DNA from 4 places in the Pseudoalteromonas sp. NEC-BIFX-2020_002 genome. Region 4 is predicted to be linked to each of the others. Evidence: predicted binding sites of a transcription regulator. Region 4 holds the regulator's gene; each other region holds the start of a gene.
What was found. Region 4 encodes sigma-54, which starts transcription at its own class of promoters, with help from an activator protein. Its sites were predicted from a motif close to GTTGGCACGNNNNTNGNNT; they were not measured.
Positions count from the first base shown of each region.

Region 1: a site for sigma-54 is predicted at 2,600-2,618, ahead of flgB (flagellar basal body rod protein FlgB). Genes of this name have one in related genera too.
Region 2: a site for sigma-54 is predicted at 1,722-1,740, ahead of HJP15_RS17225 (DUF2726 domain-containing protein). Genes of this name have one in related genera too.
Region 3: a site for sigma-54 is predicted at 2,775-2,793, ahead of HJP15_RS19415 (EF-hand domain-containing protein). Genes of this name have one in related genera too.

Region 1 covers NZ_JABEPJ010000003.1:12,155-16,371, reverse strand. Annotated here, with positions in the region: gene flgE (flagellar hook protein FlgE) at 1-968, opposite strand, end outside; gene HJP15_RS04365 (flagellar hook assembly protein FlgD) at 1,028-1,708, opposite strand; gene flgC (flagellar basal body rod protein FlgC) at 1,722-2,153, opposite strand; gene flgB (flagellar basal body rod protein FlgB) at 2,156-2,566, opposite strand; gene HJP15_RS04350 (CheR family methyltransferase) at 2,717-3,547, opposite strand; gene HJP15_RS04345 (chemotaxis protein) at 3,568-4,217, opposite strand, start outside.
Region 2 covers NZ_JABEPJ010000018.1:11,047-15,263, reverse strand. Annotated here, with positions in the region: gene HJP15_RS17235 (cobalamin biosynthesis protein CobD/CbiB) at 1-268, opposite strand, end outside; gene mtnN (5'-methylthioadenosine/S-adenosylhomocysteine nucleosidase) at 270-977, opposite strand; gene HJP15_RS17225 (DUF2726 domain-containing protein) at 1,088-1,681, opposite strand; gene folE2 (GTP cyclohydrolase FolE2) at 1,785-2,705, opposite strand; gene arcB (aerobic respiration two-component sensor histidine kinase ArcB) at 2,912-4,217, shown strand, end outside.
Region 3 covers NZ_JABEPJ010000023.1:47,094-51,310, reverse strand. Annotated here, with positions in the region: gene rsmB (16S rRNA (cytosine(967)-C(5))-methyltransferase RsmB) at 1-391, shown strand, start outside; gene trkA (Trk system potassium transporter TrkA) at 408-1,784, shown strand; gene HJP15_RS19425 (EF-hand domain-containing protein) at 1,890-2,105, opposite strand; gene HJP15_RS19420 (EF-hand domain-containing protein) at 2,194-2,406, opposite strand; gene HJP15_RS19415 (EF-hand domain-containing protein) at 2,478-2,690, opposite strand; gene HJP15_RS19410 (OsmC family protein) at 3,182-3,667, opposite strand; gene HJP15_RS19405 (DUF998 domain-containing protein) at 3,683-4,217, opposite strand, start outside.
Region 4 covers NZ_JABEPJ010000013.1:2,040-6,256, reverse strand. Annotated here, with positions in the region: gene lptA (lipopolysaccharide transport periplasmic protein LptA) at 1-71, shown strand, start outside; gene lptB (LPS export ABC transporter ATP-binding protein) at 68-793, shown strand; gene HJP15_RS14640 (RNA polymerase factor sigma-54) at 860-2,356, shown strand; gene hpf (ribosome hibernation promoting factor) at 2,386-2,673, shown strand; gene HJP15_RS14630 (PTS sugar transporter subunit IIA) at 2,678-3,130, shown strand; gene rapZ (RNase adapter RapZ) at 3,151-3,993, shown strand; gene HJP15_RS14620 (HPr family phosphocarrier protein) at 4,008-4,217, shown strand, end outside.

The DNA of each region.
Region 1 (4,217 bases), on a different contig from region 4:
AGTGCTTTAACTTCAAAACGACTTGCGTATTGAGTTGGTACTTTATTACTCGTACCTGCAGAGTCACGCCAATTTACCGTAATTTCGTTCGGAAATTGTGCGCCATTACTCAATAAAGTGCTTAAACCTGCCGCAGCACCTGATGGCAATACTACATCAGGAAAAGTTGTTTCTGGCGCTGCTACATCAGGTAAACCTGCGGCAGTAAATTGCAATGAATCAATCGGGGTATGTGCTCCAGTTGCTGTTGCAGCACCCGTTATATCAAACGGTTGTTTATCCATCGTGGCATAAACACTCCAGCTATTTGCATTGGTCGCAGGATCTTGCTTTACAAAAAATAACTGCGCAACGTGAGGTTGACCTAGCGAATCATAAATTGTTGTAGACGTTGACGAGTTATAACTCGTGCTATCGGTAGGATCAAATGTAGAAGTAGTAGGCACATCTGAACGCGAATCTAAATTCATTGAGCTATAAATATTGCTCGTATGACGCGGTGCTCCTGATGCATCAGGGATCTGAATCGGTGAAGTCGTACTTAAACTTACAGATGTTGTATTGCCTGTAGAAGGGTCAACAGGGAAGCCTTGCAAGTAATTACCACGTGCATCAACAACAAAGTTATCTTTATTGAGCTTAAAAGCACCTGCACGAGAATATGAAAAATCTTGCGATGCTATATCTTCACTCATTGCAAAATAACCTTCACCCGTGATTGCTAAATCTAATGAGTTTTGAGTAAACTTAAGTGAACCTTGGTGGAATTGTTGCGCCACCATGGTGGTTTGTACACCATCACCATTTTTTGTTTTGCCCGAGCTAAAAACTGACGATGCATACACATCAGCAAATTCAGCGCGCGACTCTTTAAAACCGGTCGTATTTACGTTAGCAATATTATTTGCAGTTACATCCAAATCTTTTTGTGCGGCTGCAATGCCAGTTAATGCAATATTGAAGCTCATAATTCACCTCTAATCTGTCAATGTTTAGCCGAAAGAAGGCTAACTAATTATTAAAATTTCTACGCGATTTCTGCAACGTCAGTTAGCCTAACCGCACCTTCTTTTGTGTTAACGATAATGCCATTAGCACCATTAATATTCACACTTTCGATATTCTTAAAAGTTGCAACAGGTAAACTTGTAAACTCACCATTAAGCTGCCCTTCTGCTTTAATTTTGTACTCACCTGGAGGTAAACGTTCCCCATCGGCATTTTTACCATCCCATGCAAAACGCACAGCACCCGCTGGTTGAGCCCCCATATCAATGGTACGTACCAACTGCCCTGAAGAATCTTCGATTCGTAGCATCAAGCTTTCAACGGGGCCTTCAGCAACAGCAGTCCCGCGAGCATCACCTGTGTCATTCAAATCTAACTTATCAGACTCTAATAACGCCTGCTTACCCACTAGAGTTGAGGCTTGTAATGCTGAATTCGATGTCATTGACGCTGCCAGTGACTGAAAGTTGCTATTTAAATTCGAGATCCCTTCAGCCATAGTAAAACTGGTCATCTGTGCGATCATCTGATCATTGTCGGCCGGCTTACTAGGATCTTGAAATGACAACTGTTGAGTTAGCAGCGAGAAAAAATCTTCTTGCGTTAACTCATCGCTTTTTTGCTCGCTCGCTACCTGTTTATCTTGCCACTTGAGCGAATCTAAATAGGTTGACGATGCTGTGCTGATATCGTTACTCATAACCTTTCCTCAATTACCGCTGCCCAAGCAACAGTGTTTTGCTTAACATTTGCTTTGCTGCATCAGCAACTTGCACATTTGTTTGATAAGAGCGTGAGGCAGAAATCATATTAGCCATTTCTTCAACAACGTTAACATTAGGTTTGTAGATATAACCATTTTCATCCGCACTTGGATGGTTCGGGTTATATTCTATTTGCAGTGGCTTATTACTCTCCACGATCCCTAATACTTTTACGCCAACAGACGACCCCTGTTTGTTGCCGTGCGATTCCGATGCTTTACTCAACTCCGCAGCAAACACAGCGTGGCGTGCTCGATAAGTCTTGTCTTGGCTTGAGCTAATAGTATTGGCATTAGAAATATTACTGGCTGTGGTATTTAAGCGTACATTCTGTGCACTCATACCTGTACCTGAAATATCGAAAACGTTATATAAACTCATGCTTAGGCTCCTTGACTACCGAGGGCTTTTTTAAGGCCTTTAATTTTACCGCTCATAAACTGCAGGCTTGCCTGATACTCTAATGAGTTCTTTGTATACAAGTTTCGTTCCACTTGTATATCCACTGAGTTACCATCACCTGTATCTGTTTGATTTGGCGAGCGAAACATTTCACTATTACCTACATAACGACTGCCGCCGGCAATGTGTTTAGCGTTGGTTGTTACCATGCTGTTGCCGCTTTGCTGGTGGCTTTTTGCCGTTTTAAGTGCAGACGCAAAATCGATATCTTTCGCTTTATAGCCTGGCGTATCAGCATTAGCGATATTGGTTGCTAATAACTCTGCTCGCTGCGAACGGATCAACATTGCGTGAGGATGCACCCCAAATGCTTTATCAAAACTGATAGCCATAACCATCTCCAAAAAATTGACTTAAGTTGATTAATGCAAAAGACGAGCCAGTTTAATGAACACAATAAAGGAAGGATTAACTTATTAATTATAAAGAAAAACGGTGCTTATACGGCACCGTTTTTTTAGGAGTAGCTAGAAGTGAATTAGTTATTTTTTTTGATAAATAATTCCAGGGTTGCACCTAACCATATCAAACTCATCACTGAGTCCCGACATTGACTCTGACGCTCCTAAAAACAAAAAGCCCTTAGGGTTAAGCGCTTGAGCAAATTGGGCAATAATTTTTGCTTTCACTTCAGGTGAAAAATAAATCAATACGTTACGGCAAAAAATAATATCAAACTTCCCCATCAGCGCATACGAGTCCAATAAATTTAGGTGTCTAAAACTAACCAGTTTTTTAATAGGATCAACAACCTGCGCCATGCCATTGCCGCTGTCTTTAAAAAACTTTTTACGGCGCTCTACTGACAAACCACGAGCTAAAGCGAGTGAATCATATTCTGCATGTTTACACATATCTAGCATCGTATTAGAAATATCAGTACCAATTATCTGAGCACCCATTTTTAATACACCAGGCTGCTTAGCCTGAAATTCAGCAACCGACATTGCAATTGAGTAAGGCTCCTGCCCAGAAGAGCTCGCCGCAGACCATATTTTTAATGGCCTACGTAACTCTTTATGCTCAGGAAACAATTTAGATTGCAATAACTCAAAAGGATATTGATCCCTGAACCAAAGTGTTTCATTTGTTGTCATTGCATCAACAACTGCAGCGCGTAACTGACGCTCATGTGGGCTGAGTGTTTTACTAACCAATTGCGAAAGCGATTCAACTTTAAAGCGCACCATTAAAGGCGCAAGTCTGCTTTTAACTAAATAAAGCTTATTATCGCCTAACACAATGCCGCATTGTTGCTCTAAAAAAGAACGAAATTGATTATACTCGCCTTGCTCTAAATGCTTATTTTCCAAAGTAACACCACCTATCAGAATTAGTCACAATGAACCCATTTTTTTACTGCTGTTGCCAATTCATCTGGGTTAAATTTTGCAATAAAGTCATCAGCACCGACTTTTTCAATCATTGCTTGATTAAACACACCACTAAGCGATGTATGTAAAATAACATGTAACGGCGCAAGTTTTGGATCAGCTTTAATTTCAGCGGTAAGAGTATAGCCGTCCATTTCAGGCATTTCTACATCAGAAATCAACAAACCAACACGTTCAGTAATATCATGTTTGCAATCAAGTTCTGCAATTTCACGAAGACGAATTAATGCCTCTTTACCATTTTTAGCGAGTTCAGTTTGAACACCTAAGGGTTCCAGAGCACGTTTTACTTGGTTACGCGCAACGGCTGAGTCATCAGCAATAAAGACGATACGCTCACCTAAGTCTTTTTGAATTTCACCATCACTAGCGATTTCGGCGCTAACTTCTGTATTTACAGGGCAGATTTCATTCAAGATTTTTTCTACATCAAGAATTTCAACCAACTCATTTTCAATTTCGGTCACTGCCGTTAAATATGAATATCGACCAGCCCCAGATGGCGGCGGCATTATTTTTTCCCAATTCATATTAACAATACGTTCAACACCACCCACTAAAAACCCTTGAACGGAACGGTTATATTCAG
Region 2 (4,217 bases), on a different contig from region 4:
GTAGTTCAGGATAATAAGCAAATTCAATGAGTAGAACGACCAATGTCATGATCACTAAAAGCGTTAATATAAAACACAGGGAAGATGATAAATATAGGTAGCTTTTTGGTTCACGTTCACGATAAACACGTTTACCAAGCGCAGTAAAAACGGCCGTTAAAAATGTATTGGGGTGATACCAACTGACCAGAGGTAAAAAGCGCTCACTCAGGAGCGCTAATATAAATACAATAAAGTCCAAATGTTGCTGAACTAAATTGGGTAACACGTTATAGAGTTACCGCAGTTAACTTCTCTAGTAACGCGAGCACCATTTTTGATGAGTTAATTGAAGCGGTTTCTAGATATTCTTCAAATGATTGTGGTGACTCTTTGCCTGCAATGTCAGACATTGAGCGGATCACAACAAATGGTGTTTCAAGTGTAAAGCAGGCCTGTGCAATAGCTGCGCCTTCCATTTCTACGGCAAGCATTGTAGGAAAGTCAGCGCGGGCTTTATCAATACGTACAGGGTCACACATAAATGAATCGCCTGTGCAAATTAAGCCAATCAACGTTTTAACGTCACTAATGCTTTCAATACTTTGTTGCGCAGCGTCAATTAGCTTAGGATGCGCGGCAAAACCCGCTGGCATTTGTGGCACTTGGCCAATTTCGTAACCAAATGCGGTTACATCAACATCGTGATGACGAACTTCAGAAGAAATAACAACATCACCCACGCTTAATGACGGATCAAAACCACCGGCAGAACCCGTATTGATCACGCAATCAGGTTTAAAGTTATCAATTAACAGTGTTGTTGCAATACTTGACGCTACTTTACCAATACCTGATTGGACTAGAGTAACAGTGTTACCTGCTAGCTCACCAGTATAAAAAGTAAAACCTGCTTTAGTTAGAGTTTGTGGATTTTGCATCGCTTCACGCAAAATTTTAACTTCTGGCTCCATTGCGCCAATAATACCAACATTCATAATTTAAAATTCCTCGAATTAGATGGCTAGATTATACTGCAAAAATGGGAGTAGGGTAAAACAAACAAAAAATGCGAGCCTAAACTCGCATTTTGTTTTTACCGATGCTGCTATATTTCAGCTAGTGCAGTCGAATGGGCTTTTGCTTGCGAAGGAGATAACACTGCTGGTTTGGTCACTCTATTTCGGCTTGGGCGAATACTCGGTGCAGCAGGTTTGCCTAATTTAAACATAATGGCGTCTCGTACTTCGCTTGGGCGATAACCCGATTTTACTTTCATACGAATATGCGGGATACCAGCGGCCTCTAATGCACCATTTACAAACCAATCGCGCTGCGCTTTGTGGCCATCTTTATTTGCATTGTTAACTAAATCAACAGCGGCAACGATAGTCATTTTTTCTTTATCGATTAATACGTAATCCAGTTGTTTGTTCTTTGCTTTAGCAATAGCTGCACGTTTTGCTTTAGGCGATAAGCCATGTTTGCAATCAATGATATCAATTAATTTAACGCGGCTAACAATCTTGTATTGATCGCCAACAGCACGTTCTAAAAGATTTAAAAAGGCACTTTCAACTTGCGTAAATACACTATCTTTACGGGTGAAAGGGTAAGGGTTTCCGCCATCATCGGTAAACTTTGACGCAACAACAGATGCCCCTACGACTAAAACTAAAATTGATAATAAAGCGAATTCCATACGGTAACTCCACAACAACAAATTGACACTGTAAATTACAAAGCAATTTGTGTGCCTAAGTGTTGTGGTGTTACGTATTTATATTAAACGGGTATGGTTTATATTAAGGTTGATAACCATTGGCAACGCCTTTAACTGCAATTGCAACAGCATCATGGGCATGCAGTGACTCGTAATGATTTATTTGTAACCAGTAATCAGCGTATTGTTCACTTTCTAGTACGGCTTTTATTTTCCGTGCCGCATCTTCGCAAAACATCAGGTTTTGACCGTTTAAGCGAGCAAACTCTTGCTCATCTTCACGTTTAACCGCAGCCTGAACAGGGGTTTTAAGCTCATTTTCGAGTGTATCTACCAGGCTTAAAATATCAAATTCAGTAATATTACGATCTAACTTAATTTTGACGTTAGCAATAGAGCGTTGTGAGTGCGGCGTTGCGATTATGCCATCTGTACTACCAAGCCAATTAATTACTTCTTCGTGATTAAGTGGTTGTTGGTTAAATTTTTCCACAAAGGCATTTTGAATAAGTTGGCGCGCTAGTGCCGCTGAGCATGGGCATGTTGACGAATAAGTTACATCAAGGCTTAGTTCAAAGCTTAGTTGCCCGCGGTCAATTTTTGCCTCTAGAGTGATAGGGTAGCTTTTCCAGCCAGCTTTACCGCTTAAAAGTGACTTTCTGCGCAGTGGAAGCTCAAATTTAAATTCAATTTTTGCTTGATCACTCAGCCCTTCATGGCTTGAAATAAAAGTATCCAAAGCTTGTGATAGGGTACTAGGGTTAACATGTTGTTCGGTAGATAAGGTATCTAATGCTAAAAACAATCGCGACATATGAATGCCTTTTGCATCTTCTTTGTGAAGATTAACAAAGGCGCGAGCTTTTGCATTAACGTTTACAGGCGCAAGACCCCGAGATTCAAAAATAAACGGCAGTTCAATATCAGCCATACCAACCCAGTCTAATTTACCAGTTTGTAAGGCGGGAGCCGTATCTGCTATATCGGGCATGTTGGTTTGCATTGCAAGTCTCGTTGTTGGCAATTGTAAAGCGCAGTATTTTACACGAAATAATTTAAAAATACGTGGTAGATGAAAATTTTCTGTTTTCGTCGCGGAACATGAAAATTGCTAATGTAAAAATGCTAAAATATGCGTAGATGTTAGTTATTTTTGATAGCTACGAAGTTTGCCAAGTTTAAACGCATAGCCAAGAGACAGATTTATATATGATCGATTCTTCTTTGAGTCCCTGGGCTCGAATACTTTCCAGTTCCATTACCCGATTCGGTGAGCTTAAAACCGCAGCAATTTGCTATGCGTTATTAATAGTGGTGTCGTTGATTTTATCTTGCATGTTTTATTATGTCGCTGTTGGCGAGGTAATGTTAGTTGATATATTTGCCGTGGTTTTTTTTACTGCGGTGGTTTCTCCTATTATTATAAGCGTGCTGATTAACTCCATACGTCAGCTAGATGCATCCTATGCTTATTTAGACACGGCAACTAAACAAGAAAAGCTTTTAAATCAAACACTAAAAGACAATATTAGTCGCTTGAATATTGAGATAGATGAGCGGAAAATGGCTTTTCATGCCAAGCATCGTGCAATCGAAGAGCTCAGACACGAAATTGCAGAGCGTAAAAAGACACAACAAGAGCTCGCGCAACAAGGTATGTTATTACGATCTATTGTCGACTCCTCTCCTGACTTGTTTTATTACCGAGATAATAATGGCGTTTTTGCTGGGTGTAATAAAATGTTTGAACAAGTAATGGGTAAATCAAGTCTTGAACTAATTGGTAAAACCGCAGAAGAAATTTACCCAACCCATTTTTTACCTGAAGTATTAATCACCGATAATAAAGTCGAAGAAACTCATACCGCCTTAACGCTTGATGTGGAATATCCGGTAGGGAGTGAAAAGCGTTGGTTTGAAATGCGTAAATTACCGTTTATCAATGATGATGGTGAATATATTGGGCTATTGGCATTTGGACGTGATATCACTAGCCGTAAAGAGGCAGCGCAAGCACTTGAAACTGCCTATAAAGACAAAGGGAAATTTATTGCCACTTTGAGCCATGAATTGCGAACCCCACTCAATGGTATTGTTGGTTTAACACGAATGCTGCTTGATACTGAGCTTGATAAACAGCAGCGCAGCTGGTGTAACACGGTATTTTCTAGTGCAGAAACACTCGGCAATATTTTTAATGACATTATTGATCTAGATAAAATTGACCGTGAACAACTTGATATTGTTACCGACTCAATTAATGTATCTGACTTTATTAATGATGTGGTAAATTTTGCAGGATTAATAGCTGAACAAAAAGGTTTGGAGTTTGAAATTCAACGAAAAGGTATGTTGGATGTATATGCAAAGCTTGACCCCACACGTTTACGTCAAGTGGTATGGAACCTTATAAATAACGCCGTTAAGTTTACTAAACAAGGTCAAGTACAGCTTGAATGTCGTAGAGAAAATAGAGCATGCGGCCCATGGTTGGTTATGAGTATTACAGATACAG
Region 3 (4,217 bases), on a different contig from region 4:
TGCTTCTCAACCACACAAATGGTGGGACGAACAACAGTTTGACCGCATTTTATTAGATGTCCCTTGCTCCGCAACAGGCGTGATCCGCCGCCACCCTGACATAAAATGGTTGCGCCGTGCCTCTGATATCAATGATCTTGCAACATTACAAGGTGATATTCTAAATAACATTTGGCCGTTACTTAAGCCCGGTGGTACCTTAATTTATGCAACGTGCTCGGTATTACCACAAGAAAACCAATTACAAGTTGCTAAGTTTTTAGCAAACAACAATGACGTTGAGCATATTCCGCTACATGATAACGACACGCCAGCAAACCCAGGTCTGCAATTGCTGCCCGGTGAAAGCGACGGTTTCTATTATGCCAAACTTGTAAAAAAACACTCATAAGAAGCTCAAGTAAACCATGAAAATAATCATACTCGGTGCTGGACAAGTAGGCGGAACGCTCGCTGAAAACCTCGTAGGTGAACAAAACGAAATCACGGTTGTTGATATTGATGGCAACCGTTTACGTGAGTTGCAAGATAAGTACGACCTGCAAGGTGTGACAGGACACAGTGCACACCCAGACGTACTACGCCGCGCCGGTGCGGAAGACGCCGATATGATAATAGCAGTGACCAGTTCAGATGAAGTGAACATGGTCGCTTGCCAAGTTGCTTACAGTATATTTAAAACGCCCACTAAAATTGCACGTATTCGCTCAGAGCAATACCTAAAGTACCGTGAAAAATTATTTCAAAATGATGATTTACCGGTTGATCACTACATTGCACCCGAGCAATTGGTCACCAAGTATATTCGTCGCTTGATTGACTACCCAGGGGCTTTACAGGTTTTGCAGTTTGGTGATGGCATGCTCTCGTTAGTGGCTGTTAAAGCATACTACGGTGGCTTATTGGTTGGTTATGCGCTATCAGCCTTAAAAGAGCATATTCCTAACGTTGAAACGCGTGTTGCTGCCATTTATCGCCAAGGTAAAGCAATAAAGCCACTCGGCACCACCGTTATTGAAGCAGATGATGAAGTATTCTTCCTCGCTGCAACTAAGCACATTCGAGCAGTAATGAATGAGCTACAGAAGCTCGAGCGTTCATACAAAAAAATTATGATCGCAGGTGGCGGTAATATCGGTGCAGGGCTTGCCCGTTCACTTGAAAAAAATCACAGTGTAAAGTTACTCGAACGCAGTAAAGAGCGTGCCGAGCAGCTGTCTGAAATGCTCGATAACACCGTGGTGTTTTGTGGGGATGCATCCGATCAAGAGCTGCTATCGGAAGAGCACATAGAACAAGTTGATGTGTTTATTGCGGTGACTAATGACGATGAAGCAAACATCATGTCGGCCATGCTTGCCAAACGCATGGGTGCACAAAAAACCATGGTGCTTATTCAGCGCGGTGCGTATGTTGATTTAGTGCAAGGTGGTGAAATTGATATCGCCATTTCACCGCAACAAGCAACAATTTCAGCGCTGCTTACTCATGTTCGCCGTGGTGACATTGTAAATGTGTATTCTTTACGTAAAGGTGCGGCAGAAGCGATTGAGGCTGTTGCCCATGGCGACGAAAACACATCAAAGGTTGTAGGGCGTGCAATTGCTGATATCAAGCTTCCTGCAGGGACTACTATTGGTGCAATCGTTCGTAACGATGATGTATTAATTGCGCACGACGACACGGTTATTCACTCTGGTGATCACGTTATCATGTTTTTAATTGATAAAAAGCATATCAACGTCGTTGAAAAACTATTCCAAGTAAGTGCTATTTTCTTATAAGAAAATATGCTTTATATACCGGTTCAATTAAAAAAGCAGCTTAAGTTAAGCTGCTTTTTACGTATATGAAGTGAAGTGTTCATTTTATTTTCCGCTAAGGAAAGCTTATTGTGCCTTGGCGAATTCTTCTTTTGATAACTCACCGTTTTGATCAGTATCTAAGTCTGCAAATATCTCTACAAGGCGTGTATTTACCGATGCCTCTTCTTTGGAAATAGCACCATTACCATCGGTATCAAATGATTCAAAGGTAACCGCAGCAAATGCTGCTGATGAAGCTGCAAGGGCCAAAATAGCAAATGTTGTATTAATATGTTTCATCGTTTTATTCCTCATAAATAAAAAGTAGTATTTTTACTTTTCATTATATTGGTATCGAAAATCTCTTTAAGAAATCACTTTATAAAAATTAAGCTTTTGCAAACTCTTCTACAGAAAGCTCACCATTCCCATCGGTATCTAGTTCAGAGAATAAGCTTATTAGCTCTGCATCCACTGATGCTTCGCTTTGGCTGATTGCGCCGCTGCCATCAACATCTAACGTGTCAAAGTCGGTTGCAGCGAATGCTGCTGAAGATGATGCTAATGCGATAAGTGCTAATGTTTTATTTAATGTATTCATAGTTATATTCCTTCAAATTTACAATGCTTGGTTTCAAGCTCGCCAGCTAAACGCTGGCACTAAGGTTAACGTTACGCGTTCGAGAACTCTTCTTTTGAAAGCTCACCGTTACCGTCGGTATCTAATTCGGCAAATTTGCTCATTAAATCTGCATCCACTGATGCTTCGCTTTGGCTGATTGCGCCACTGCCATCAACATCTAACGTGTCAAAGTCGGTTGCAGCGAATGCTGCTGAAGATGATGCTAATGCGATAAGTGCTAATGTTTTATTTAATGTATTCATCGTTATATTCCTTCAATATTTATGTTTACGAACGCTATATAAACTACCGAGGGCAATCTCATTTCGTTCAATACAAGCTAACTATTACAACTTCGGTGCCAACTCTAAATAGTTATTTAAAATCATGATGTTGATAGTTAAAAAGGAAGAATAAAAAGGTTTAACCACTCTTTTTTGTGGCCAATTAGCAACAAGTCACTTTACATAAAAATTAAATCAATAATAATCAATAGCTTAGTTTTTTAATAAATGACACAGTTTTATCTTTCATACGCTTTTTTAGCTCACTTTTAGAGTGTCTAAAATCGTATTGCAACTGAATAGCCATAGTTTAAAAAATAAACCTGTAAAACAACAAGCTTAAGACTTTGATTTTAATTGATTTAAAAATATATTTTAACAGAAAAGAAAATAACGGAGCTGGTTTTTGCTTAAAAGTGTGGTTTGTTGCCATTGTGCGAAATCACAATGGCAAAGCGGTTAAATTTTGCTTATAACCGAGTGTCTCTAAAATAGACAATGTCAGTGACTATTTTAGTTTTTACTGAGTTGGCAATAAAACACAATTCATGCGCTTGGTGATGAAAAGATTCCAGTTGCTCAAAGCTCAACGCTTGCCCCTCTGACGGTGTTACCTTCGGCTTTAATGTAACCAGTGTCATAGCGACTTTACCCGCATCGTCTTTTTCCATCACGCCGACAGCATTATCAATATAACTATCAATTTTAATTTTATGTTTTGCAGCAATAGATAAAAAGAACAACATATGGCAGCTCGACAACGAAGCGATAAATGCCTCCTCTGGATCGACATTTTCAGCAACCGAATACGGTAGTGGCACTATATGCGGAGAAGATGATGCCGCCACGCTTAGACCACCATCAAACTCCCACTGATGAGATCGACTGTATTTGTTATCTATAAACAATTCATCTGCTTTACGCGTCCAGTCAATTTTCACTAGATACTCTGACATTTCAATTCCTCTTATTTAGATCACCCACGAAAATGCACTTAGCCACAATAGCTGAATACCATAAGATACACGCTGATAAACCCCTGCGTGCTTTCTTGCCTTAAACGCTTTAGCCAACAACACTAAAAAGTAAATTGTAAATCCGGCCGACACCGCTGAAAACCACCGAAAAATAACCGACACACTCCCACTAAAAACCACCAGCAACGGCGCAATTAGCAATGAAAGTAACATAATAAAACCAGCCCAAGAGTGGATATTGCAACTCACAGTTGGCGTTTTTATATAAGGATCTGCATCCATAGGGAAATAACCAGCCACCCAAGTTCCTATACCATGAACAATGACTAGCCAAGCAACTAGATTAATGAGTATAGATGCGTCATCAAATGCAAGAACATGCCAGCCAAATAGGCAAAAAAGTATGCCTAGTGGGTAATTGTTTATAAGGGGAGATAATTTTTCTGTAGGGCTACCAGTGGCACCAAGCTCACTGCAAAATTGTTTTCTATGACTGTAATTTGGGTAAAACCGACCAGCCACATAAACA
Region 4 (4,217 bases):
CAGACGAACGAGTGCATACAATATTAGTCCCAGTAAACACTAAAAAAGATAACGAAAAAGGTCAGCCATGAGCACATTAAAAGCTGAGTTTTTAGCAAAAAGTTATAAAGGCCGCCAAGTCGTAAAAAATGTAGGCTTAGAAGTCAGCGCTGGTAGCATTGTTGGCTTACTTGGCCCTAATGGCGCAGGCAAAACCACCACTTTTTACATGATTGTAGGATTAGTGCCAAGCGACAAAGGTAAAATAAGCATAGATGATAACGACATCACCTTATTACCAATGCACAGCCGTGCACGTTTAGGGATTGGCTATTTACCGCAAGAATCTTCGATATTTCGCAAACTGACCGTTTACCAAAACCTGATGGCGATACTCGAAACCCGTAAAGAGCTAAATAAACAAGCTCGTGAAGAAGCGCTTGATGGCTTACTTGATGAATTTAGCATTCAGCACATCCGCGATAGTCAAGGTATGGCATTATCTGGTGGTGAACGCCGTCGCGTTGAAATTGCTCGCGCTTTAGCCGCAAACCCTAAATTTATCCTATTAGATGAGCCTTTTGCTGGCGTTGATCCTATTTCGGTGTTAGATATAAAGAAGATTATTGAACATCTTAAAAACCGTGGGATAGGCGTACTTATTACCGACCACAATGTACGAGAAACCCTTGATGTTTGTGAAAAAGCCTACATAGTTTCTCATGGGGAGTTAATTGCATCAGGCACTCCTGAGCATGTACTTGCCGACCAAACAGTCCGCGACGTTTATTTGGGTGAGCAATTTAGGCTATAAAGCCACGCCCGGCTAAGGTTCTGCTAGACTTAATTATGACAACAATAAAAGGATTGTTAGAGATACATGAGGCAATCACTCCAGCTGCGCATGGGCCAGCAACTTACAATGACACCACAGCTACAACAAGCTATTCGTTTGTTACAGTTGAGCACATTAGATCTTCAACAAGAGATCCAAGAAGCACTAGATAGCAATCCATTACTTGAGGTCGATGAAAATGACTTTGGTGATGAATCAGGTGGTAAGAACGAACAAAAACAAGATACTGATGATCAAACTGTCAGTGCCTCAGCTGATGACACGCCAAGTGAATACGAACAAGAAAGCAGTGAAGCGCTAGCAAAAGATACCGTAAGCGACGAAATGGCGATGGATGTTACATGGGATGAATACATGAGCGCCGCACCAAGCTCTTCATCAGGGCCAATGCCTGAAGATGAATCTATTTATCAAGGCGCTTCATCTGAAACCCTCCACGATCACCTTATGTGGCAACTACAGCTGACTCATTTTAGTCCGACTGACGAAGCTATCGCGATAGCCATTGTCGAAGCGGTTGATGACTCAGGTATTCTTACACTAAGCTGTGAAGACATTGCTGAAAGCCTAAACAAAGGTAATAACGAAGAAGAAATTGAACTTGATGAAGTTCAAGCGGTATTAAAGCGTATTCAGTTATTTGATCCGGTCGGTATTGCTGCACGCAGCCTACCTGAATGTTTATGTATTCAGCTAAATCAATTTGATCCTGCAACGCCTTGGATTGCCGAAACAAAAATGATTTTAACTGATCATATCGATTTATTAGCTAGTCGCGACTATCGTACTTTGATGAAAAAGACTAAGCTAAAGGAAGATGAACTAAAAGAAGTAATGACACTCATCCACAGCCTTAATCCAAAGCCTGCGGATACCATAGTTCGAGAAGAGTCAGAGTACGTTATTCCCGACGTGTCAGTGAAAAAAATTAAAGGCCGCTGGGTGGTAGAGCTCAACCCAGATAGCATGCCAAAAATTAGAGTTAACAGCCAATATGCGGCGATGTCGCGCTCAGTAAAATCGAGCACTGACAGCCAATTTATTCGCTCTCATTTACAAGAAGCTAAATGGTTTATAAAAAGCCTAGAAAGTCGTAATGACACATTACTCAAAGTAACTAACTGCATTGTTAAACAGCAGCAAGGTTTTTTTGAGCATGGCCCCGAGGCTATGCGACCTATGGTATTAAACGATGTTGCTGAAATGGTTGAAATGCATGAATCAACAATCTCCCGGGTAACAACCCAGAAGTACATGCATACACCACGTGGTATTTTTGAGTTAAAGTATTTTTTCTCAAGCCATGTCAGTACCGAAAATGGCGGAGAATGCTCATCGACAGCAATTCGTGCACTCATAAAAAAATTGATTGCAGCAGAAAACTCAGCTAAACCATTGAGTGATAGTAAAATTGCAGATATATTGGCAGAGCAAGGTATCAAAGTAGCTAGACGAACAATAGCAAAGTACCGTGAATCGCTAGCTATTCCACCGTCAAATCAACGTAAAAGCTTGATTTAAGGCGTAAAACCACAAGAAGGAAAATGCTTATGCAACTAAATTTAACTGGTCGTCACGTAGAAATTACTGATTCATTAAGAGACTATGTAAACAATAAGTTTGCGAAGCTTGAGAGGCATTTTGATCACATCAACAATGTCCATGTTATTCTTGACGTAGAAAAGCTCAACCAAAAAGCAGAAGCAACATTACATGTCAGTGGCGCAGAGCTATTTGCCTCAACGCAGCACCAGGACATGTATGCCGCGATTGACGGGCTCATCGATAAACTCGACCGTCAAGTTATCAAACACAAAGAGAAGCACGCTCGACACTAACACTATGAAACTAAGTTCACTTACTTGTCAGGACTGCAGTAAAGCTGCGGTCCTTTTTAATAGCAAAAAACGTATCCTCGAATTTATCAGCCAATTGGCTCATGAACGGCTTCCTCACTTATCACAACAAGACATATTGAGTGCTCTATTAAATAGAGAAAAATTAGGTAGTACAGGTATTGGCCGTGGTATCGCGATCCCGCATGGTCGTATGAGTGGCGCACAAGAACCACTCGCTTTAATTTTAGTAAGCGAACAACCAATCAATTTTGATGCCATTGATAATCGCCCCGTCGATATTTTTGTTGCACTCATCGTACCTGATGGTGACAGTGAACTTCATTTAAAGACGTTGGCTACAATTGCTGATAAACTCAACGACAAAGAGTTTTGTAAACAAATACGTAGCGCAAAAACAGACCAAGATCTATATCAAGTCATTGTTGAACAGTCGTAGTTAAAAGAAGGAGAGTTTACATGGAATTAATTATCATCAGTGGGCGCTCAGGGTCAGGTAAATCTGTCGCTTTGCGTGTATTAGAAGACCTTGGCTATTATTGTGTTGATAATATCCCTGTAAACTTATTACCGTCGTTAGTACGTAGTGTATCTGATAACTACGATAAGATTGCCGTCAGTATTGATGTGCGTAACTTACCCAAAGAACAGCAAGAGTTTAATGATATTCTTGAGTATCTTCCGGGGTTTGCAAACCCAACTCTATTTTATCTAGACAGTGACGACCAAACGCTCATTAAGCGCTTTTCTGAAACACGCCGTTTACACCCACTTTCTTTAGATTCACTGCCACTTGATTTAGCCATTAAACAAGAAAAAGTGCTCTTAGATGTACTTATCACTCGCGCCGACTTTATTCTTGATACAACCGATTTAAGTGTCCACCAGCTGGCTGAATCAATTCGCGAAAAAATCTTAGGCAAAAAAGATAAAAAACTGATCATTACATTTGAGTCATTTGGTTTTAAGCATGGCATTCCTAAGGGAGCTGATTATGTATTTGATGCGCGCTTTTTACCAAACCCACACTGGGAACCTGAATTAAAGCCACTAACAGGGCTTGATCAACCGGTAAAAGATTATTTAGCGAGTCACAGCATAGTGCAAAAATTCACATGGCAAATTCAAACTTTTATGCAAACATGGTTACCACACCTTGAACGCAATAATCGTAGCTACTTAACAATTGCAATCGGCTGTACCGGTGGACAACATCGTTCAGTGTATTTAGCACAAACCATTGGCGAAAGCTTTGCAATGAGCCATAGTAATGTAAAAATTCGCCATCGCGAACAAGAATAAACGAAGAGAAACCAATGCGTTTAGAAGATACATTTTTAATAGAAAATAAGCTTGGTTTACACGCCCGTGCAGCCAGTGTATTAGCGCAACTAGCCGTGCAGTTCGATGCCAGTATTACGCTTCATCAAGATAACAAAGAAGCCGCTGGAGATAGCGTATTAGGCTTAATGTTACTTGAAAGTAGCCAAGGAAAAGAAGTAAAAGTAGTGTGCGAAGGCCCCGAT